2 regions of the Microbacterium sp. A93 genome follow, and region 1 is predicted to be linked to the other one. Evidence: riboswitches for the same ligand, from Rfam matches in the RefSeq annotation. Region 1 holds a riboswitch; the other holds the start of a gene.
The links. Region 1 has a riboswitch for FMN ahead of ribD (bifunctional diaminohydroxyphosphoribosylaminopyrimidine deaminase/5-amino-6-(5-phosphoribosylamino)uracil reductase RibD). Riboswitches for the same ligand answer to the same signal wherever they lie in the genome.
Positions count from the first base shown of each region.

Region 2: it holds a riboswitch for FMN, as region 1 does, so the genes downstream of both, pnuC (nicotinamide riboside transporter PnuC) here and ribD (bifunctional diaminohydroxyphosphoribosylaminopyrimidine deaminase/5-amino-6-(5-phosphoribosylamino)uracil reductase RibD) in region 1, are expected to answer to the same signal.

Region 1 is NZ_JBPXMT010000013.1:56,101-66,751, forward strand. Features, by position in the region: gene ACSU1G_RS27765 (carbohydrate ABC transporter permease) at 1-744, opposite strand, end outside; gene ACSU1G_RS27770 (LacI family DNA-binding transcriptional regulator) at 861-1,868, shown strand; gene ACSU1G_RS27775 (Fpg/Nei family DNA glycosylase) at 1,956-2,819, shown strand; FMN riboswitch at 2,965-3,109, shown strand; gene ribD (bifunctional diaminohydroxyphosphoribosylaminopyrimidine deaminase/5-amino-6-(5-phosphoribosylamino)uracil reductase RibD) at 3,164-4,222, shown strand; gene ACSU1G_RS27785 (riboflavin synthase) at 4,222-4,851, shown strand; gene ribA (GTP cyclohydrolase II) at 4,848-6,122, shown strand; gene ribH (6,7-dimethyl-8-ribityllumazine synthase) at 6,119-6,595, shown strand; gene ACSU1G_RS27800 (Fe-S protein) at 6,763-7,113, shown strand; gene ACSU1G_RS27805 (ABC transporter substrate-binding protein) at 7,310-8,494, shown strand; gene ACSU1G_RS27810 (branched-chain amino acid ABC transporter permease) at 8,522-9,397, shown strand; gene ACSU1G_RS27815 (branched-chain amino acid ABC transporter ATP-binding protein/permease) at 9,397-10,651, shown strand, end outside.
Region 2 is NZ_JBPXMT010000003.1:198,429-209,079, reverse strand. Features, by position in the region: gene ACSU1G_RS09060 (TIGR03085 family metal-binding protein) at 1-248, shown strand, start outside; gene ACSU1G_RS09055 (GNAT family N-acetyltransferase) at 245-1,105, opposite strand; gene hisF (imidazole glycerol phosphate synthase subunit HisF) at 1,140-1,910, opposite strand; gene hisG (ATP phosphoribosyltransferase) at 1,977-2,828, opposite strand; gene ACSU1G_RS09040 (phosphoribosyl-ATP diphosphatase) at 2,910-3,173, opposite strand; gene ribH (6,7-dimethyl-8-ribityllumazine synthase) at 3,265-3,786, opposite strand; gene ribB (3,4-dihydroxy-2-butanone-4-phosphate synthase) at 3,783-5,102, opposite strand; gene ACSU1G_RS09025 (riboflavin synthase) at 5,141-5,953, opposite strand; gene ribD (bifunctional diaminohydroxyphosphoribosylaminopyrimidine deaminase/5-amino-6-(5-phosphoribosylamino)uracil reductase RibD) at 6,022-7,146, opposite strand; gene pnuC (nicotinamide riboside transporter PnuC) at 7,130-7,870, opposite strand; FMN riboswitch at 7,992-8,136, opposite strand; gene rpe (ribulose-phosphate 3-epimerase) at 8,174-8,869, opposite strand; gene ACSU1G_RS09005 (RsmB/NOP family class I SAM-dependent RNA methyltransferase) at 8,881-10,608, opposite strand; gene ACSU1G_RS09000 (methionyl-tRNA formyltransferase) at 10,605-10,651, opposite strand, start outside.

The sequences.
Region 1 (10,651 bases):
GCCAACGGTCCACCACACGGTTGTGGCGATGACGGCGAACATCGCAGTGCTCGGGTTGGAGAGCCACGGGATCGGATCGATGCCGAGAGGTTCGAGGAGAGCAGAGAGCAGTCCCTGGTTCGGCGAGAGGAAGTATGTCCACACCAGCGTCACGACCGACACCGGCAGGATGTACGGCACGAAGAACACCATCTGGTAGATGCGGGTGCCGCGACGGTTGCCCTGCAGTGCGAGCGCCATGACCAGACCGAGACCGGCGATGAGCGGCACCGAGATTGCGGTGAACAGCAACGTGTTCTGCAGCGCGACCCAGAATTCAGGATCGAACCAGAACCCACCCTCGGCGGGGTGGAAGCCGAGCGCCACGACGATCGCCAGGATTCCCGCGACGCCGAGGCCCACACCGATGGTGAGTCGACGACGCAGCAGCGGCTTGATCAGCAGCGCGATGGCGGCGATGAGCAGTAGAACTCTGGGCACGGGGAGGTGAGTCATCGACCACGTGATCTCGTTGCCCCACAGCATCCGCTCGAAGTTGGCGAGACCAATGAAGTCGCGGGTGGCACCGAGCAGATCCCAGTCGTGGAAACTCATCCACACCGCTTGCAGCACGGGGTAGATGACGAAGATCAGATACAGCACCAGGAACGGTGCGGTAAAGGCGATGCCGTACTTGAGTCCACTGCCGCTGCGCTGTGATGCGCGGCGAAGACTGTTGCGTTCGACCGTCGAGGGGCTCGCCATCCGTACTCCTTTTGCCACGTTGCAAATTGCAATAGGATCATTTTTGCCACGTTGCATACGAGTTGTCAAATGACTCTGACAGGATGGGACCGAACCGTGACCGAGAAAGGATCCGGATGAGCGCGAGCCTCAACGACGTAGCCAAGCTGGCTGGCGTCTCGCCGCGCACGGTCTCGAACGTCGTAAATGACTTCGTGCACGTGCGCGACACCACAAGGCAGCGCGTGCTCGCCGCGATCGAAGAAGTCGGCTACCGCCCGAACATCTCTGCGCGGCGGTTGCGGCAGGGGCGCACTCGCATTCTTGGCTTCGCCGTTCCTGAGCTCTCCCAGCCCTACTTCGCAGAACTCAGCGAGCTCGTCGAGATCGCAGCTCAGAAGCGCGGCTACACCGTGATCGCCGCCCAGACCGGCGGCATCCGCGAGAACGAGGTGCGCGTGCTGCGTGATCTCGGCTCGCACATCGTCGATGGACTGGTCTTCTCGCCGATGACGATGGAGAAGGAGGAGCTGTATCTCACTCCCCCGAACGTGCCGACTGTGCTGATCGGCGAGCAGATCTCGAGCTCCCGCTACACGAACATCGCGATCGACAACGTGTCGGCGACCGCTGACATCACGCGCCACCTGCTCGAACGTGGACACCGTCGCATCGCCACTCTGGGGGCTTACCACTCCGACGTTTACCGCAGCTCGCGGCTGCGACTGAGCGGCTACCGCCAGGCGCTCGAGGATGCCGGAATCCCGTTCGACCCTGCGCTTGTGCTTTATACCGACCGCTTCGGCAGGCAGGCAGGCCTCGAGGGCATCACCCAGGCGTGGAAAGACGGCACCCGCTTCGATGCACTCGTGTGCTTCACCGATCTGCTCGCGTTCGGTGCGATCCGCGCCTTCGCAGACCTCGGTGTGCGCGTGCCGGAGGATGTCGCAATCGCCTCGATCGACGATGTCCAGGAGGCGGAGTTCTCGGTACCGTCGCTGACGACGATCGCGCCGAACAAGCAGGCGATCGCCGACCAGGCCGTGGATTCACTGCTCGCGCTGCTCGACGATGACACTCGCGAGCCGACGAACATCGACATCGGATATGAGCTGATCGTGCGGGAGAGTTCGGGGCGGGACTGACCTCCTTCCCACCTGTCGGATGCCGGTCTTCCCACCTGTCGGATGCCGGTCTTCCCACCTGTCGGATGCCGGTGACATGATGGATCCATGCCGGAGATGCCGGAAGTTCAGGGGCTGGTCGCGTTCCTCGGCGAGCGCGCGGTCGGCCGCACGATCACACGCACGAGCGTCGGTGCCATCGCGGCGCTGAAGACCTACGATCCGCCGAACACCGCGCTGCACGGGGCAACGATCACGACATCCGCTCGTCTCGGCAAATTCATCGTTCTCTCCTGCGGCGAGGACCTTCATCTTGTGTTCCATCTCGCGAAGGCGGGTTGGCTGCGCTGGTACGAGATGCTACCGACGACGCTGATCAAGCCGGGCAAGTCACCGATCGCCCTCCGCATCGCGCTCAATGACGACAGCGGATTCGATCTCACCGAGGCGGGGACGAAGAAGTCGCTCGCCGTGTATGTGGTGCGTGACCCTCAGGATGTGCCCGGCATCGCTCGGCTGGGCCCTGATCCGCTGGAAGAGTCGTTCGACCGGACCGCCTTCGCTGCACTGTTGGATGGGCGCCGCACGCAGATCAAGGGCCTCCTGCGCGACCAGTCCGTGATCGCCGGCATCGGCAACGCCTACTCCGATGAAATTCTGCACGCCGCCAAGATGTCACCGTATGCGATCGCCGCAGCGCTGGGCGATGACGAGATCGATCGGCTGTTCACTGCGATGCGTTTGACGCTGACGGATGCTGTGGCCGAGGCATCCGGAAAGCCACCAGCCGACCTCAAGGATGCCAAGCGGCGTGGGATGCAGGTGCACGCTCGCCGCGGCGAGGCGTGCCCGGTCTGCGGCGACACCGTGCGCAGCGTGTTCTTCGCGGACAGGTCATTGGAGTATTGCCCGACGTGCCAGACCGGCGGAAAACCACTCGCCGATCGGCGGTTGTCGCGGCTGCTGAAGTGACCGGCATCCGGAAAACAGAGACCGTCCGGCGTGTCGGCGGCGCGCCACAGTCGGACACTCCGTCGACACGCCGACTCGTCTCCGTTTTCCGATCGAACCGACATGGAATGAAATGCGCGCGACCGCGTTGAGTACACTGAGCATCAACGTGCTCCGGGGTCGGTGTGAATCCGAACCGGCGGTGACAGTCCGCGAGTGCCTCGGTTTTCCGAAGTGCTGATCCGGTGAAATTCCGGGACCGACGGTGATGCGAGAGAAATCTCGCTAGTCCGGAAGGGAGGCAGCACGATGCGCGAAAAGCGCGCCGTCTGTCATCCCCGGAGTTGAAAAACTAAGGACGACGGATGGCAGTGCACGAGACGGAACGCCGCGCGATGACGCGTGCGCTCGAACTCGCCGCGGGTGGCCCCAGAGGCATCAATCCGCAGGTCGGCGCCGTCATCCTCTCCCCCACGGGCGAGATCCTCGCCGAAGGCTGGCATCACGGCGCAGGCACCCCGCATGCCGAGGTCGATGCCTTATCGAAGCTTGCTGAAGGCGCCGCGCGCGGCGCGACCGCTGTCGTCACCCTCGAGCCGTGCAACCACACCGGCCGCACAGGTCCCTGCGCTCTCGCGCTCATCGATGCCGGAATCTCGCGCGTCATCTACTCGCTCGATGATCCGGGCGTCGTCTCTGGCGGTGGAGCCGAGCGACTTCGGAATGCCGGGGTCGAAGTCGAATCAGGTGAGCAGTCTGACACCGCACGCGCAGTGATCGCCGATTGGCTGACCGCACATCGTTTGGGCCGCCCGCACATCACCGTAAAGTGGGCGCAGAGCCTCGACGGGCGCGCCGCCGCAAACGATGGCACCAGCCAGTGGATCACCGGTCCCCTGGCGCGCGCCGATGTCCACCGCCGCCGAGCAGCAGCGGACGCGATCGTCGTCGGCACCGGAACCGTGCTCGCCGATGACCCAGCACTGACGGCACGCGACGGCGACGCCCTGTACGAACACCAGCCGATCCCGGTGATCATCGGCTCCCGCACGACGCCGGCGGATGCCGCGGTGCGCCGTCACCCGCATGAGCCGCTCTTCTACGACAAACGTGACCTCCACGCGGTGGTCGCGGATCTTCAGAGCCGCGGCATCCAGCGCGTCTTCATCGAGGGTGGCCCGACGCTCGCCAGCGCGTTCCTCGCGGCCGGACTCGCCGACAGCGTGCTCGCGTACATCGCACCGGTGCTGCTGGGTGGCGACCGCCTCGCACTCACCGATATCGGGGTTCCCACGATCGACGGCGCACTTCGGCTCACCGTCGAAGAATGGGTACCGCTCGGCCCTGATCTGCTCGCCGTCGCCCGCATGAGCGAGAACGACCCACACGTGAATGAACCAGACCTGAACGAAGGAGTCCGCTGATGTTCACCGGAATCATCGAGGAGATCGGCGAGATCACCGCCATCGCGCCGTCAGGTGACGGCTGGCGCCTCACCGTTCGCGCGCCGAAAGCCGCGCACGACGCGGTGCACGGCGAGTCGATCGCCGTCTCTGGCGTGTGCCTCACCGTTGTCGGCTCGACGACAGACACTTTCGACGCCGATGTCATGAAGCAGACGCTCGATGTGTCGGCTCTCGCCACGGCATCCATCGGCACGAAGATCAACATCGAGAAGGCCATGCCGGTAGGTGCACGGCTCGGCGGACACATCGTGCAGGGCCACGTCGACGGCACAGGTGTCGTGATCGACGTTCGACCAGGCGCCGAGTGGAGCGTGCTGCGCGTCTCGCTGCCCGCAGATCTCGCACCCCTGGTCGTCGACAAGGGATCGATCTCGGTCGATGGTACCTCGCTCACGGTCAGTGCGGTGAGTGCTGCCACAGCCGATGAGGCATGGTTCGAGATCTCGCTCATCCCAGAGACGCTTGCCGCAACTACCCTCGGATCCCGCACCGTCGGCGACCACGTAAATCTTGAAACTGACATCGTCGCCCGTCACGTTGAGCGCCTGCTCGCGTTCCGGGCTGTCTCGGAAGGAGGCTCGCGATGAGCCTTTCCACCATCGAAGAAGCTCTCGAATCGCTGCGTGCGGGCCGTCCGGTCCTCGTCGCCGACGATGAGAACCGAGAGAACGAGGGCGACGTCATCCTCTCGGCCGAACTCGCCACCCCGGAATGGGTTGCCTGGACCGTGCGCTGGTCATCCGGCTTCATCTGCGCACCGATGCCAGCCGACCTGGCCGACACGCTGAATCTGCCACCGATGGTGGAGACGAACGAAGATGCCCGCTCGACGGCGTACACCGTGAGCGTGGATGCCGCAGAAGGCGTCACGACCGGCATCAGCGCCCACGACCGCGCACACACGCTGAACGTGCTCGCGAACCCTTCCTCGACTGCGACGAGCCTCATCCGTCCCGGCCATGTGCTGCCTCTGCGCGCCGTCGACGGCGGCGTGCGCGAACGCAGCGGACACACCGAGGCCGCCGTGGACCTGATGCGCCTTGCGGGCCTGCAGCCGGTCGGCGCGATCGCCGAGGTCGTCGCCGAAGACGGAAGCATGATGCGCATGCCTGGCCTCATCGAACTGGGCGAGCGTGACAATGTGCCGGTCATCACGATCGAACAGCTGATCGCGCATCTCAACCAGATCGACCCATTGGATGCGCCGGTGACCTCGTCACGAGAGGGCCGCCGTCGTGTGAGTCTGCGAGCGGATGCCACGGTGCCGACCTCGCACGGTACCTTCCGGTTCCTCGCTTACAAGGACCGCGTCACCGGAACCGATCACATCGCCGTCGTCTCAGGCGAGCTGGACGACACGGCTCTCGTGCGCGTGCACTCGGAGTGCCTGACCGGTGAAGCCTTCGGATCGCTCAAGTGCGAGTGCGGCCCGCAGCTGGACGCCGCGCTCAAGGCGATCGAGAAGAACGGCGGCGTCGTGATCTACATGCGCGGCCACGAGGGTCGAGGCATCGGGCTCATCAATAAGCTGCGCGCATACAGCCTCCAGGAAGAGGGGCTCGACACGGTCGATGCGAACCTCGCCCTCGGCTTGCCGGCAGATGCTCGCGAGTACGCGGCTGCCGCCGGCATCCTCAGTGATCTGGGCATCGCGAAGATCCGTCTGCTCACCAACAACACCGACAAGGTGAACCAGCTGCGCGAACTCGGCCTCGATGTCGTCGAGCAGGTGCCCCTGATCGTCGGCGTTGGACCCAACAACCACCAGTACCTCGAGACCAAGCGCGACCGCATGGGGCACATCATCGGCGAAGCCGAGCTGGCCGCGGCGCTCGCCCTCGGAAAGGACAACGCATGAGCGGCGCAGGAGCACCCACAGCGGCGGAGCAGATCGACGCGACGGGACTGAATGTCGTCATCATCGCCGGCACCTGGCACGACGTCATCACTGACGGTTTGATCGCCGGGGCCGAGCGGGTTCTCAACGCCGCACACGCAACGCATCGGCTCGTACGCGTGCCGGGGTCGTTCGAGCTGGCGATCGCCGCCCAGGCCGCGTTTGCCGGCGGTGCGGATGCCGTGGTCGCGCTCGGTGTCATCATCCGCGGGGGCACCCCACACTTCGAGTACGTGTCAGCAGCGACGACCGACGGGCTCACCCGTGTGGCGCTGGATGCCGGCAAGCCGGTCGGCTTCGGCGTGCTCACCCTCGACGATGAGCAGCAGGGTCTGGATCGCGCAGGCATCGAAGGGTCCAAGGAAGACAAGGGCGCCGAAGCTGCGGATGCCGCGCTGCGCACGGCCCTGGTCATCAAGACTCTTCGCGGCTGAACCGGCCCGACAGCCCCGCACACCTGCAGGGCGATCGAACGGATGTATGGCGAAACGCCGGCGTGTCGCCGTGCATCCGTGCATCGGACCTGCAGGCGTGCCGTGGATGTTGGCAGGTGAGTCTCCCCTTGCTGGAGAATATCCGCGGCCAGGCCTATTGTGAGGGCATGGAGACCCTGCGCCACGTCGTCGTTTTCGTCCACCTCATCGGCTTCGCCACGCTCTTCGGGGCCTGGGCTGTGCAGGCATTCGGCGGGAAGCGTGAGTTCACGCGGCTCATGAGTATCGGCTTGAGCATCGCGGCAGTCGCCGGTCTGATCCTTGCTGCGCCGTGGGGCATCGAAGGCGAAATGAACTACGCCAAGATCGGCGTCAAGCTCGTCGTGCTGCTGATCATCGGCGCACTGCTCGGCATCGGCACATCAAAGCAGAAGAAGACCGGTAGCGTCGCACCTGCACTGTTCTGGCTCGTTGGCATCCTCACGCTCGTCAACGCGGGCATCGCTGTTCTCTGGTAACAGTCGCGCATCGCTCGTGACGACAGGCCGCGGCCGCTCACAGCCATCGCTGTATCTTTCCTATAATCGACCCGTTGCCGTAACGCGCGCCCATCACAGAGGCTGAGGCGCTGCAACTCACGAGAAGCTCCGCCGACGCGTCGGAACGGAACCGATCCGCGGCTTAACCATCCACGCCTCACGTTCGGAGAATCTCATGCGCTATCTGCTTCGCACCGCCGTCGTCCTTTCTGCTTCCGCCCTCGTCCTCGCTGGCTGCGCTGCCAGTGACGGCGGTGAGGCCGGTGAATCCGGTGGTGACGCCGGTACGCTGACGGGATCCGGCAGCGGCGACAGCTGTGTTATCGACACGGCCATCCCCGTCGGCGCGGCCCTCAGCCTGACTGGCGGTGCGGCCAGCTACGGCGAGTCACAGCAGAAGGGCCTCGAGCTCGCGGTCGAGGAACTCAACGCCGAAGAGGGCGTCAGCTACGCCCTCACCATCGAAGACGATGGCACCGACCCGCGTCAGGCCATCAGCGTCTTCGAGGGCTTCGCCGGGAACGGCACCAGCATCGTCATCGGACCGACCCTGTCCAACACCGCGTTCCAGGCACAGCCCGTTGCTCAGGAGGCCGGCCTTCCGGTACTTGCTATCTCGAACACCGCTGCAGGCATCACCGCCCAGGGCGACTTCGTCTTCCGCGACTCGCTCACCGAGGGCCAGGTCATCCCGCAGACGATCGAGGCTGCCACCGAAAAGCTCGGCCTGGAAAAGGTCGTCGTGATGTACAGCAACGACGACGCATTCACCGAGTCCGGCTACGACGTCATGGTGTCCTCTCTCGAAGATCAGGGCGTCGAGATCCTCGACACTCTGACCTTCTCGGTCAGCGACACCGACTTCCGCAGCCTGCTGACGGCCGCGAAGGAGCTCAAGCCCGACGCGATCGTCGTCTCGGCTCTCATCGAAGCCGCCATCCCGCTGGTCACCCAGGCCCGCGAGCTCGGCATCGACCAGCCGATCATCGGTGGCAACGGCTTCAACAACCCCCAGCTGATGGCGGATGGCGGCGACGCTGCGGAAGGCGTCATCGTCGGCGCTGCCTGGAACTCGGCATCTGACAGCCCCGAGAACACCGACTTCATGGCGGCATTCGAGGAGAAGTACGGCTCGGCGCCCGACCAGTTCGCGGCCCAGGCCTACACAGGTCTGAAGGTCATCGACCACGCGGTCCGCATCAACTGCTCCGGTGAGCGCACCGATGTCCAGGACGGCCTCACCCAGGTGAAGGACCTCGCGACCCCGCTGGGCTCGCTGACCATCAACGCTGACCGCGACGCCGAGCACCCTGCGGTCGTACAGATCGTCAAGGATGGCGCTTTCGCGGTCATGAACTGACCGACTCCCTAGCCCTGAGGTAGCACCATGCAGCAACTGCTCAACGGCCTGTTCCTCGGTTCGATCTATGCACTGTTCGCCATCGGATTCACTCTGGTGTTCGGCATTCTGGATCGGCTGAACCTGGCACACCCATCTGCGTTCGCCGCTTCGGCGTTCGTCGGGATCTGGCTCACAGATGCCTTCGACCTCCCGATCGGCGTCGTACTGATCCTTGTGTTCCTCTTCGGCGGGATCCTGGGTCTGCTTATCGAGCGCGTGGCCTTCCGGCCACTCAGAGATCGGCCGGACGCGCACTTCGCCGGCTTGATCTCGTCGATCGCGCTGGGCGGCATGGTGATTGCGCTACTTCAGGCCTTCTTCGGCCCCAACACGCGGCGCTTCCCCGCAGGCACCGTGTCGGACGACTCCGTTGAGATCGGCGGCGTGACCGCAAGCTACCTGCAGCTTGCGATCCTCGCCGTCTCGCTCGGTCTGATGATCGCGCTCACGATTCTGGTGAAGCGGTCGTCGCTGGGCCGCTCGATGCGGGCGGTGGCGGAGAACCCCACCGCCGCCCGCGTGCTCGGCGTGAACGTTGACCGGGTGACATCGATGACCTTCGCGATCTCGACCGCGCTCGGCGCGGTCGCCGGTGTGCTGTTCGCGCTGAACGTCAACAGCGCACAACTCGGGATGGGAACGGCGATCGAGCTCAAGGGCCTCGCTGTCATCGTCGTCGGCGGCATGGGATCCTTGCCCGGCGCACTGGTCGGTGGACTGATACTCGGAATCGCCGAGGTCTTCACGATCCAGTACGTCGGATCGAGCTGGCGAGACCTGATCGCATTCGCGCTGCTGTTCCTGATCCTGCTGGTCAGGCCACAGGGGCTGTTCGGCAAGCGGAAAGTGCGTGAAGTCTGATGTTCTTCACCGAGTCGACGCTCGTCTTCATCGCGATGAACGGTGTCTTTGCGTTCTCGTTCTACGCGGTGCTCATCGCCGGGCAGCTCAGCCTTGCCCAGGCCGGATTCGCGGGTCTGTCAGCGTTCGTCGCTGCCAGCATCGCCCCTGCGCCCACCCAGTGGGGTCCGATCCCGACGCTGCTTTTCTCGATGTTCGTCGGCATGGTCGTCGGCGCCCTGGCCGCGCTCATCCTGGGCCTGCCGACGATGAAGCTACGAGGGGTGTTCCTCGCGATCGCCACGCTCGGATTCGCCGAGGCGATGCGCATCTTCATCCTGAACGCCGAGTGGACCGGCGGCGCGCAGGGCATGTCGGTACCCAAGATCATGACGCCATTGATCGCCTGGATCGTGCTGATCATCGTTTCCTACTGGTTCTGGCGCCAGACCCGCTCCCGTTACGGTCGTGCGCTGGAGGCGATCCGTGAAGACGAGCTCGCCGCCCGCTCGATCGGCATCAACGTCGGTGGCCACCGCCTGACGGCATTCGTCTCCGCTGGTGTGCTGGCCGGACTTTACGGCGTCATGTGGGCGTACTACATGCGCCTCATCGCACCGGAGGACTTCGCCTTCGATACCGCGATCGATGGCCTGGTCACTGCGGTGGTCGGTGGTACCGCGAACTTCTTCGGCCCCATCCTCGGCAGCGGCTTCCAGACGCTGCTTCCCGAGATCCAGCGCATGATCGGAATTGAGGCGGGCTGGATCCGTCCGTTCCTGTCTGGTCTGCTGCTGCTCATCGTCATCCTGTACCTGCCGGGTGGCATCGCGAGCCTGATCCCGCGCCGCAAGCAACGCATCGACATCAGCGCACTCGATATCGACGCACCGGCGACCGGCCGCAGCCACCCCGTGGCGGGCGAGATCATCGCCGAGCTGAAGGGCCTGTCGAAGGAGTACGGCGGGGTGCATGCCGTCCGCGGCGTCGATCTCACCGTGCGCAGTGGCGAGGTCGTCGGCCTGATCGGCCCTAATGGGGCGGGCAAGACCACTCTGGTCAACATGATCAGCGGCCTGATTCCGCCGTCCGCGGGCACGGCGACCGTGCTCGGCGTGCAGATCGGCAAGACGCCGGTGCACAAGTTCGCCGCGGCCGGTGTGACGCGCACCTTCCAGCATTCCAAGCTGTTCAATCGCCTGACCGCACTCGAGAACGTTCTCATCGGCGCGCACCTGGTCGCCAAGCCGACGTTCCTGCGTCGCTTGCTCTGGC
Region 2 (10,651 bases), on a different contig from region 1:
ACCGCTGGGCTCCACGGCACCTCGCCGATGACTACGCCGATGCCCTGTTCACCGAGTTCGTCCGCCGTGCCCGACTCCTGTACCGCTCCGAGACCACCGGGATCGTCCTGGCGCGCAGCACCGGTCAGCGCGTGGTCGCGCGTCCCGCGGCCCAGGACGGCCCCTCCCAGACCATCGCCGGCCCCGCCGGCGAGCTGGTCCTGCACGGCTTCGGCCGGCGGGGGCATGCCCTCGTCCTCGTGGACTAGTGCGGGTGGGTGAGGTATCGGTACCCGGCCACGGTGCTGAAACCGGCTGCCTGATACACCTGCAGCGCGCGGGTGGAGCGCTCCTCGACCTGGAGCCAGCACCCGGCCACGTCCAGGCGGACCAGATGGTTGAAGACGGCATCCAGGAGTGAGGCCGAGATCCCCCGTCCACGCACGTCCTCCCGGACCCACAGGGCGTAGATGCCCGCGAAGGCCCGCTCCGAACCCTCCGGCGTGACGAGGGACAGCTTGGCGCCGCCGCAGATGTTCCCGTCGGCATCCAGGCAGCTGTAGAACCGACTCCGTCCTCCGCTCAGCAGGCGGCGGTGCACCAGCCGGCTGGCGGGGTCATCGCCGGAGGCGGGGTCGATGTAGGCGGAGAGCCAGTCCTCGCTGAGTGATTCGCTGACCAGGATGCGCCGGTCCCACTCGGTGTCCGCGGGAAAGTCGTTGCCGTCCATCCAGAGGACCTGAGTGGGTGCCACGTCCTCGTAGCCCCGTCCCTCGAGAAGGTCACCCAGGCGCTGCTGGCCCTCGAAGAAGGCAACGGTGGCGGCATCATCAGGGACATCAGCGGCACCTGCGGCACCTCGGCCACCGTCAGCGTCACCGCCAGGATGGCCTTCAGCACCCCACCGAGCGCCCGACGCCGGCCGCCACAGTTGGAAGGTCGGGGCCAGCCAGCGCTCGGCGCTGCGACGCTCGACCTCGTCGACCGCCTCTTCCATCGCGGTCACCTCTGCGGGCATGTCCGCAGAGACCACGGAGTTGGCCCGGCGGGTGATCCCGGAGGAGAAGCGCACGGTCCAACCGCCGACGTCCTGGGACTCGACGGCGGGCCAGCCCAGGACGGTCAGGTGCTGTAGCTCGGTTGCGGAGATCCCGGTGGACTCAACGAACGGAATGGCCGGCCTCCCGGATCGCGCTTTTGACCCGGGCGATCATGTCCACGGGTCCGAAGTGGAAGATGGAGGCGGCCAGCACGGCATCCGCCCCGGCCTCGATGGCGGGAGGGAAGTGCTCCGGTGCCCCGGCGCCACCCGAGGCGATCAGGGGAACGCCGGTCACCGCGCGCACGGCGCGGATCATCTCCAGGTCGAAGCCCTCTCTCGTGCCGTCCGCGTCGATGGAGTTCAGCAGGATCTCCCCCACGCCACGCTCAGAGGCCTCCCGGCACCACTGGACGGCGTCGATACCGGTCCCCTGCCGTCCGCCGTGGGTGGTGACCTCGAAGCCGGACGCCACCTGCGGGTCATCCGTCCTGCGGGCATCCAGCGAGAGGGTCAGGACCTGGGAGCCGAACCGTTGGGTGATCTCGTTGATGACCTCGGGTCGGGCCACTGCGGCGGTGTTGATGGAGGCCTTGTCAGCCCCCGAGGCCAGCAACCTGGCCACGTCCTCCACCGTCCGCACGCCGCCGCCGACGGTCAGGGGGATGAAGACCTCCTCGGCGGTCTTCGAGACCACGTCATAGGTGGTGGCGCGGTCTGCGGTGGATGCCGTGACATCGAGGAAGGTGAGCTCGTCGGCTCCCGCCTCGTTGTAGCGCCGGGCCAGCTCCACCGGATCACCGGCATCCCGCAGGTCCTCGAAGTTGACGCCCTTGACAACCCTTCCGGCGTCGACGTCGAGACAGGGGATCACGCGGATGGCAACTGTCATGGACTCAGCTTTCTCAGCAGTGGTTTTCAGGGATCTCCCTTTCGGTGCTGGACGGCGGCCGGCGGCTCAGAGGCGGATGGCGTGGATCGCGGACACCAGGATGGCGCGCGCTCCGAGGTCATAGAGCTCGTCCATCACCTTGTTGGTGTCCTCCTGTTTGACCATGGAGCGGACCGCCACCCAGTTCTCATCCTGCAACGGGGAGATGGTGGGCGATTCCAGTCCCGGCGTCGCCGCCGTGGCTGCCTGCAGGTGGATGCGGCTGACGTCGTAGTCGATCATGACGTACCGGCGGGCCACCAGGACTCCCTGCAGGCGCCGCAGGAGGACGTCGAGTCCTTCCGGACGGCGTCCCGTCTGGCCGATGATGATGGCCTCGGAGTGCATGATGGGCTCTCCGAAGGTCTCCATGCCGGCCGCCTTGAGGGTGCTGCCCGTCTCCACGACGTCTGCGATCGCATCCGCCACGCCGAGGTTCACGGATGATTCCACGGCACCGTCCAGGTGCACGATCATCTCCGGCTTCACGGCCTGGGTCGCGAGGTAACCCTCGAGCAGGCCGTCATAACTGGTGGCGATCCGCTTGCCCTCGAGGTCCTGCAGGGAGGAGAAGCGGCCGACCGGGGCGGCGAAACGGAACGTGGACTTACCGAACCCGAGCGCCATGATCTCCTCGGCGGAGCCACCCACCTGGGCGTCCTGGAACAGGTCACGTCCGGTCAGTCCGATGTCCAGGGTGCCCTGGCCCACGTACACGGCGATGTCCCGGGGCCGCAGGTAGAAGAACTCCACATGGTTCTCGGGGTCCATCATGACCAGTTCCTTGGTGTCCCTCCGCTGGAGGTATCCCGCTTCCTGGAGCATGTCTCGGGCGGCCTCGGAGAGGGCCCCCTTGTTGGGAACGGCTATGCGCAGCATGGGTGCTGGTTCTCCTGTTGTGCTCGGTGGCTTCTGGTGGACGTCTCGGTGGCTTCTGGTGGACGGCTGGCGGACAGCGGCTCAGAGATGCCGGTAGACATCCTGCAGGGTCAGGCCTTTGGCGATCATCATGACCTGCAGGTGGTAGAGCAGTTGGGAGATCTCCTCGGCCGCCTCCTCCTTGGTCTCGTACTCGGCGGCCATCCACACCTCGGCGGCCTCCTCCACGACCTTCTTGCCGATCCCATGGATCCCGGAGTCGAGTTCGGCCACGGTCCCAGAGCCCTCCGGCCTGGTCAGGGCCTTCCGGCTCAGCTCGTCGAAGAGTTCATCGAAGGTTTTCACTCTCCAAGGGTAGCCATCCCAGCGCCGTGCCCCTGACCGGTGGCTCAGTATGTGACGAGACAGGTGACGAGACAGGTGACGAGATGTCAGATCACCGGAGGACCAGCTCCGTCAGGACCGCCGCCTGGAAGGCCTCATAGCCTTTGTCCTCGCTGGAGCCCTCCAGTCCGGCGCGGTCCAACGCCTGTTCCTCGGTGTCACAGGTGAGTACACCGAAACCCACCGGGGTGCCGGTGCGCACGGACACGTCGACGAGTCCCTGCGTCGCACCGGAACAGACGTACTCGAAGTGCGGCGTGCCGCCGCGGATGACCACCCCCAGAGCCACCACGGCGTCGAACCGCGGGGCCAGGCGAGCCGCGGCGACGGGCAGTTCGAACGCCCCGGGGACACGGATCTCGGTGATCACGATCCCGGCCTCCGCGGCCGCCCGGCGGGCACCGTCCAGCAAACCGTCCATGACCCGCTCGTGCCACTGGGCCGCCACCACGGCGACGCGCAGGCTCGCCGGACCGGCCGACGTCGGGCCCTGCTGTGTCTGTCCGGCCGGTGGTGTCTGTCCGGCCTGCTGCAACTGGGCGCCAAGCCCTCGGGGTGCTCCGTGTCCGCTCATGGGGTGTCTCCTGATTTGGTGGGTCGTGCAGTGGGTGGCGTGGTGGGACGTGGGGTGATGCTGGTGTGCTCGGGGACGAGGTCTCCCGCCAACCGGTGTGCCATGCGGTCCCGCTTGGTGGTCAGGTAGCGGCGGTTGTGCTCGGTGACGGGCGCCGGGCTCGGCACGATCTCGGTCACCACGATCCCCGAGCGCTCCAGCTGATCGGCCTTGTCCGGGTTGTTGGTCACCAGCCGGATCCGGTCCAGGCCCAGCCGGTGCAGGATCATGGCGGCCGAACGGTAGCTGCGTCCATCCGCCGGCAGCCCCAAGTGCTCGTTGGCGGACACCGTGTCCATCCCCGAGTCCTGGAGGGCGTAGGCCAGGATCTTGTTGGCCAGCCCGATCCCCCGGCCCTCATGGCCGCGCAGGTAGATCACGGTGCCCCCCTCGGCCATGGCCTGGTGCAGGGCGTGGTCCAGCTGGGCCCCGCAGTCGCATCGTTCGGATCCGAAGACGTCCCCCGTCAGGCATTCGGAGTGCAGCCGGACCAGCGGGTCCGCTGATACCGCGGTGTTCGCAGACGTCCCCCGGTCCGCCGGGGCCTGGAGCACCACGTGCTCCGCACCCGTCTCCGGATCGGGGTGGACCGATACGCGGAAGGTTCCGTAACGGGTCGGCAGGCTGACGGTCGGGGTGCTGGTGTCCGGTGGAGTGACCGGCTCGACCACCTCCGCCGGCCCGAGGTAGGCCACCAGATCCTCGATCGAGATCAGGGGCATGCCGTGCCGATCGGCGAAATCGCGCAACGCCGGCAGGCGCATCATGGTCCCGTCATCGTGGACGAGTTCCGCGATGGCCCCGACGGGGGCCCGGCCGGCCAGCCGGCTGAGGTCCACGGCAGCCTCCGTATGGCCCCGCCGTTCGGCCACGCCGCCGGGCGCCGCCACGAGGGGGAACACATGACCCGGTCGGCTGATCAGGCCGGCGGTGGCGGAGGGGTCGGCCAGGACCTTGAGGGTCGTGGCCCGGTCCGCTGCGGAGATCCCCGTGGTGGTCCCGGCGATGGCATCGCACGAGACGGTGTACGCGGTCCCTTTGGGGTCCTCGTTGCGTGCCGTCATGGGTGGCAGCTCTAGCCGGGCGGCGGTCTCCGCGGGCATCGGCGCGCACAGCACCCCCGAGGTGTAGCGCACGGTCAGGGCCACGGTCTCCGGGGTGGCGGCATCCGCCGCGAAGACGATGTCCCCCTCGTTCTCGCGGTCCTCGTCATCCACCACGACGACGGCCCGGCCCGCTGCGATGGCGGCCACGGCCTCCTCGATGGGGTCCAGCATGATCCGTTCCGATCCTGGGTGAACTGTCCTGGCCGCGGTCATCGTGACCCCTCTCCGAGCTGGCTGTCGGCTTCCTGGCTACTGGCTTCCCGTCTGCTGGCTTCCCGTCTGCTGGCTTCCCGTCTACTCGCAACATGGTTGCCGGATGCCTCCGCCGCACGGTCATAGTCCGTCAGCCGGGCCGCGTACTTGGCCACCACATCCACCTCGAGGTTGACGCGGTCCCCGACGGTGCGGGCGCCCAAGGTGGTCTGGGCCAGCGTGGCGGGGATGACGCCGATCTCGAACCAATCGCCGGCGTCAGCACCGTCGTCCGCGCCCCCGCGCGCACCACCGTCACCGCCTCCGGTACCGGGTATGTTCACGGCGGTGACCGTCAGGGAGACGCCGTCCACGGCGATGGAACCCTTCTCCGCCACATAGCGGCCGAGGCCGGTGGGCAGAGCCACCCGGATTGACCGCCACGACCCGTGGACCTCGATCTTGGCGATGGTCCCGGTGCCGTCGACGTGGCCCTGCACGATGTGCCCGTCGAAGCGGCCCGCCGCCGGCATGCACCGCTCCAGGTTGACCCGGTCCCCGGCGACCAGGTCTCCGACGGAGGTGCGGCGCAGTGATTCGCCGATGACGTCCACCACCACGCTCCCCGCCGGGGCGGCGATGCCGGTACTGTCCGGCGCCGTGGCGGTGGACGTGGCGGTGAGGCAGGTGCCGTTGACGGCGATCGACCCTCCCAGGGGCAGGTCGGCGACCGATTCCGGGGCATGGATGGTCAACCGGGCGGAGTCCCGCTCGGGTTGGTGCTCCAGCGCCGTGACGGTGCCGAGCTCCGTGATGATTCCGGTGAACATGGTGTTTCCTTCGAGAAGTCCGTGAGCTAGAGGTTCCAGTGGGGTACAGGTTTCAGGGCGACGCGGGTTCACTGCGTCGCGTAGTGCAGCAGGACATCATCACCTCGACGGCTGAGTCCGCCGTTCTCGGCGGGGTCCAGCCGCAGGCGCAGGGCCTGGGTGAGCGTGGTGAGATGCGGCAGGTCGAGGCCGGTGGGCCCACCGCCGAGGACCAGGGGTGCCTGGTAGACGAAGATCTCGTCGACGAGTCCGGCCCCCAACCAGGCGGCGAGCACGGTGGGCCCACCCTCGATGAGGAGGTGAGACGGGGTGTCACCGCCGTTCGGCCAGGCGATGCCGGCCTCGCGGCGGTGATCCAGTCGGAGGTGATCGAGCACGGCGTGGGGCTCGTGATTCGGAACGTGGATCCAGGGCCGGGGAGCCCCGCCCGGACCGCCGCGCAGTGCCGCGCCCTCAGGGACACCTCGACGTCCCTGGACCACCGGGACCGGCTGGTCGGTGAGGTCGTGGCCACCGGCGTCCCGGGCCGTGAGCCGAGGATCGTCCGCCACCACCGTCCCGGTGCCGACGATGATCGCGTCCACCCGGGAGCGGACGGCGTGGGCATGGCGGCGGGACTCCGGTCCCGTGATCCACTGGCTGGTCCCGTCAGCGGCGGCCACGCGGCCGTCCAGGGACTGGGCCAGATGAGCCGTCACGAAGGGGCGCCCGGCGTCCCGGGCCACCAGCCATCGGTGGTTCAGGTCGTCTGCACCCGACACTGCGGTGACGGCCGGGTCGATCTGTTCCACGTCGAGGCCGGACCGGCGTAACCGGGCCGACCCGCCGCCGTGGTGCCCCGTGGGGTCCGCCACCGCATACCGGACCCGTCGGATGCCGGAGGCCAGGATGGCCTCCGTGCAGGGGCCCGTGGAGCCGGTGTGGTCGCAGGGTTCGAGCGTGACCCACAGGGTGACATCAGCGGGCGGGATCCTCGATGCCGCGGATGTCACGGCGAACTGCTCCAGGGCGGCCACCTCGGCATGGGCCGTGCCCCGCCCCCGGTGGAACCCCGAGGCCACCACCATCCCGTCCGCCGCGGTCACCACGGCACCCACCAGGGGATTGGCACCCCGGTGGCCGCGCCTGGCCTCCCGCACGCCGAGGGACAACGCCTCGGCCGGCGCCCTGACGGCGCTACCGGACGCTGTCATGGACCCGTACCCTCGGATCGGGCATGACCGTCTCCACCTCGGGCTTCTCGTGGGCCTTGGCGCGGACCCAGACGAAGAACCCCACCAGGGTGAAGACCCCGTAGAACATGTACATGAACGCGCTGGCGTAATAGCCGGCGTCGAACAGCAGCGGCACCCCGACTACGTCCACCGCCACCCACACCAGCCAGAACTCGACCCATCCGCGGGCCATGCCATAGGTCGCCACGAGGGAACCCACGAAAGTCCAGGCGTCCGCCCAGACCGGCTCATAGGACCCGAGGGCGGCGAACAGCGGGGTGAGGGCCACGGTGCCGATCACCATGGTCGCCACGATCCCGATCCGGGCCGGCAGTCCCGCCCACTGCGGAGCGATCGCGGTGTCGTCTCCGCCACCGTCCTCCCGGCCGGTCTGGCGTTCGGCCTTGGCCCGACGCCACTGCACCCAGCCGTACACCGAGACGGCGATGAACATGACCTGGCGGCCGGCCTGGCCCAGCAGGGTCGCGGTGTCCGCCCCGCCGAACAGGCTGGACAGGAACACCGTGAGCAGGATGAGATTGCCGATGATGCCGACCGGCCAGGCCCAGACCTTGCGGCGCATGCCGCCCAGGGCCGAGGCCAGACCAAAGATATTGCCGAACACCTCACGCATCAACAGGCCGCCTCCGGCGACCGGGATGTACCAGTTGAAGATGTCGACGAGCCACCGCATGGAATCCATGAATCCTCCTTCGGAACGCGGCGGCTCCGGGGGTTCATGCTGCTTCAATCGTCCCGTGGTCCGATCCCGGGTACGCCTGTGGGCCTACCTCAAGACCGCACCGACCGGAACGGCGGTGCTGCACGTGCTTCTCCCATCCAGACTTTAACTGTCGGTACCGGAATTCCACCGGTTCAACCGCTGGTCGGGGGCCACGGGTGTGGGCCGACGCGCGGGTCGCGGACTATGACCGCCGGTTCGGATTTACACCGACCCCGGAGCACGATGAACCTGATTCTGCCACAAAGACAGCACATTGCGCCCTCAGCGCAGTGGCGTACGACGCAATTCGTCAATTGCGGCCGCCGGGTCGTCCGCGCCGTACACCGCCGAGCCGGCCACGAACACGTCCGCTCCGGCCTCGGCGGCGCGCAGGATCGTCTCCCGCGTGACCCCACCGTCCACCTGCAGCGCCACCGGCACCCCGGTGCCGTCCAAGGCCTCACGGGCCCGCCGGATCTTGGGCAGGACGACGTCCAGGAACGGTTGTCCCCCGAAGCCGGGCTCCACGGTCATGAGTAGCAGCAGGTCCAACTCCTCGAGCATGTCCAGATAGGGCTCGACGGCGGTCGCCGGCTTCAGCGCCATCCCCGCCTTCGCGCCGTGGGCCCGCAGTTCCCGGGCGAGCCGGATGGGTGCGGCGGCGGCCTCCGCGTGGAAGGTCACGGACTCCGCCCCGGCCTCGGCGTACTGAGGCGCCCAGCGGTCGGCGTCCTCGATCATGAGGTGGATGTCCAGCGGCAGGTCCGTGGCCCGGCGGATGGCCTGGACCACGGGAAGTCCCAGGGTGAGGTTGGGGACGAAGTGGTTGTCCATGACGTCCACGTGCACGGCGTCCGCGTTCTGGATGCGTGTCAGTTCCTCGGCCAGGCGGGAGAAATCGGCCGAGAGGATGGACGGGTGGATGTGGATGCCGTGGGGGCGGGACCCCTTCTCGGGGGTGGTCACGGGTGTGGTCATGGGAACCGTCCTCAGGGAGTCGTCTTGCGCAGCAGGGCCATGAACATCGCGTCCGTGGAATGCAGGTGGGGCCAGAGCTGGCTGGTGTTGCCGGCACCGAAGCCGGTGTATCCGGATCCGCCGGCCGCGTCCTGCAGGGTGGGCGCGACCTCGGTGAGGAACGAGGTGGTGTCCAGCAGTTCCAATCCGGGGTGGCGTTTGAGCGCGTCCTGGACCTGGAAGACCGTCTCCGCCGGGTGGGGCGAACAGGTCACGTAGCCGAGGACTCCCCCGGGTTTCAGGGCGCCCACGGCGGCGTCGATCAGCTGTCGCTGCAGCTCCGTCAGGGGGCCGAGGTCGGAGGGCTGGCGGCGCCACCGCGACTCAGGCCGGCGGCGCAGGGCACCCAGACCCGTGCACGGGGCATCCACGAGGACGCGGTCGAAGGCCCCCTCGTGGTCAGGGTCCAGCTCGCGTCCATCGCCGCACCGCACGGTCCAGGTGGGTTCGGGGGTATCAGCCACGGGTTTGCGGGGCACCGCCTCCAGGGCCCGTTCCACCAGTCGGGCCCGGTGCTCGGCGGGCTCGTTGGCCAGCAGACTCGCACCGCGCTGGCGGGCCAGAGCGGCCAGCAGCGCGGCCTTGCCGCCGGGCCCGGCGCAGAGGTCGAGCCATCGTTCGGGTACCTCGCCGGAATCACCTGCCGGCACGGCGCCCCCGCCCAGGGGGACCTGGGCCAGGGCATGGGCCGTGAGTTGGGAGCCGACGTCCTGCACGCGGACGGTGCCCTCTTTCACGCCGGGCAACCGGCCGGCGTCGCCCCCCTGGTACAGGGCTGAACCGGGCGCCAACGGCCCGGGTTCCGCCCCGGCCTCGAGTACGGGGCCCAGCTCCCCCAGTCCGGGCAAGGCGACGAGGTTGACCACCGGGGCGGCGTTGTCGGCCTCCAGCAGTGCCACGAGTTCTGACGCGAGGCGCTCCGCAGGACGCCCGTGGTTGGCCAGCGACTGACGCAGGGCCCGGATGATCCACACCGGGTGTGAGTGGCGGATGGACAGCACCTCATCCGAGGGGGCGCCAGACCCGGGCGGCAGCGGCGCCAGCTCATCCAGCCAGGCGTCCCGGTCCCGTGCCGTGACCTTGCGCAGCACGGCATTGACGAATCCGGACGGCCCCGCGCCGATCTGCTCCCGGACCAGGGCCACCGTGGAGTCGAGGGCGGCATGGGCGGGCACGCGCAGGCTGAGCAGTTGGTGGGTCCCGAGGCGGAGCGCGTCCAGGACGGGACGGTCCAACTGGGACAGGGGCCGGTCCACGCACCTGGCCAGGACGGCGTCGTAGAGGCCCTGCCCCCGCAGGGCGCCGTAGGCCAGCTCGGTGGCGAAGCCGGCGTCGCGCTGATCGAGGCGGTGTGCCGCGATCCGGCCGGGCAGGACGAGGTTCGCGTAGGCGTCATCCCGGCTGACCGCCGTCAGGGTCTCAAAGGCGGCCAGCCGGGCCGGATCGGCCTGGCGCTTGCGCTTCGACGGTGCGGAGGCCGAGAACTGCCGGGGCCCACCGGAGGTGCCGCGGTTGCGGCTGCGGCCTTGCTCGTCGCGACGGTCCTGTCCCCGTCCCGACTGTCCCTGGCTCTGCTTTCCCTGACTCTGCTGTCCCCGTCCCGACTGTCCACGGCCCGAGGACTTCCTCGCTCCGGAGCCTCCCTGACCGCCCGGGCCGCCCTGGTTGCTACTGCCGCCCCTGTTGCCCTCTGCGTTCATGACGTCTCCTCTTCTGCTGCCTGTGCCACCTGGAAGCGGGCCC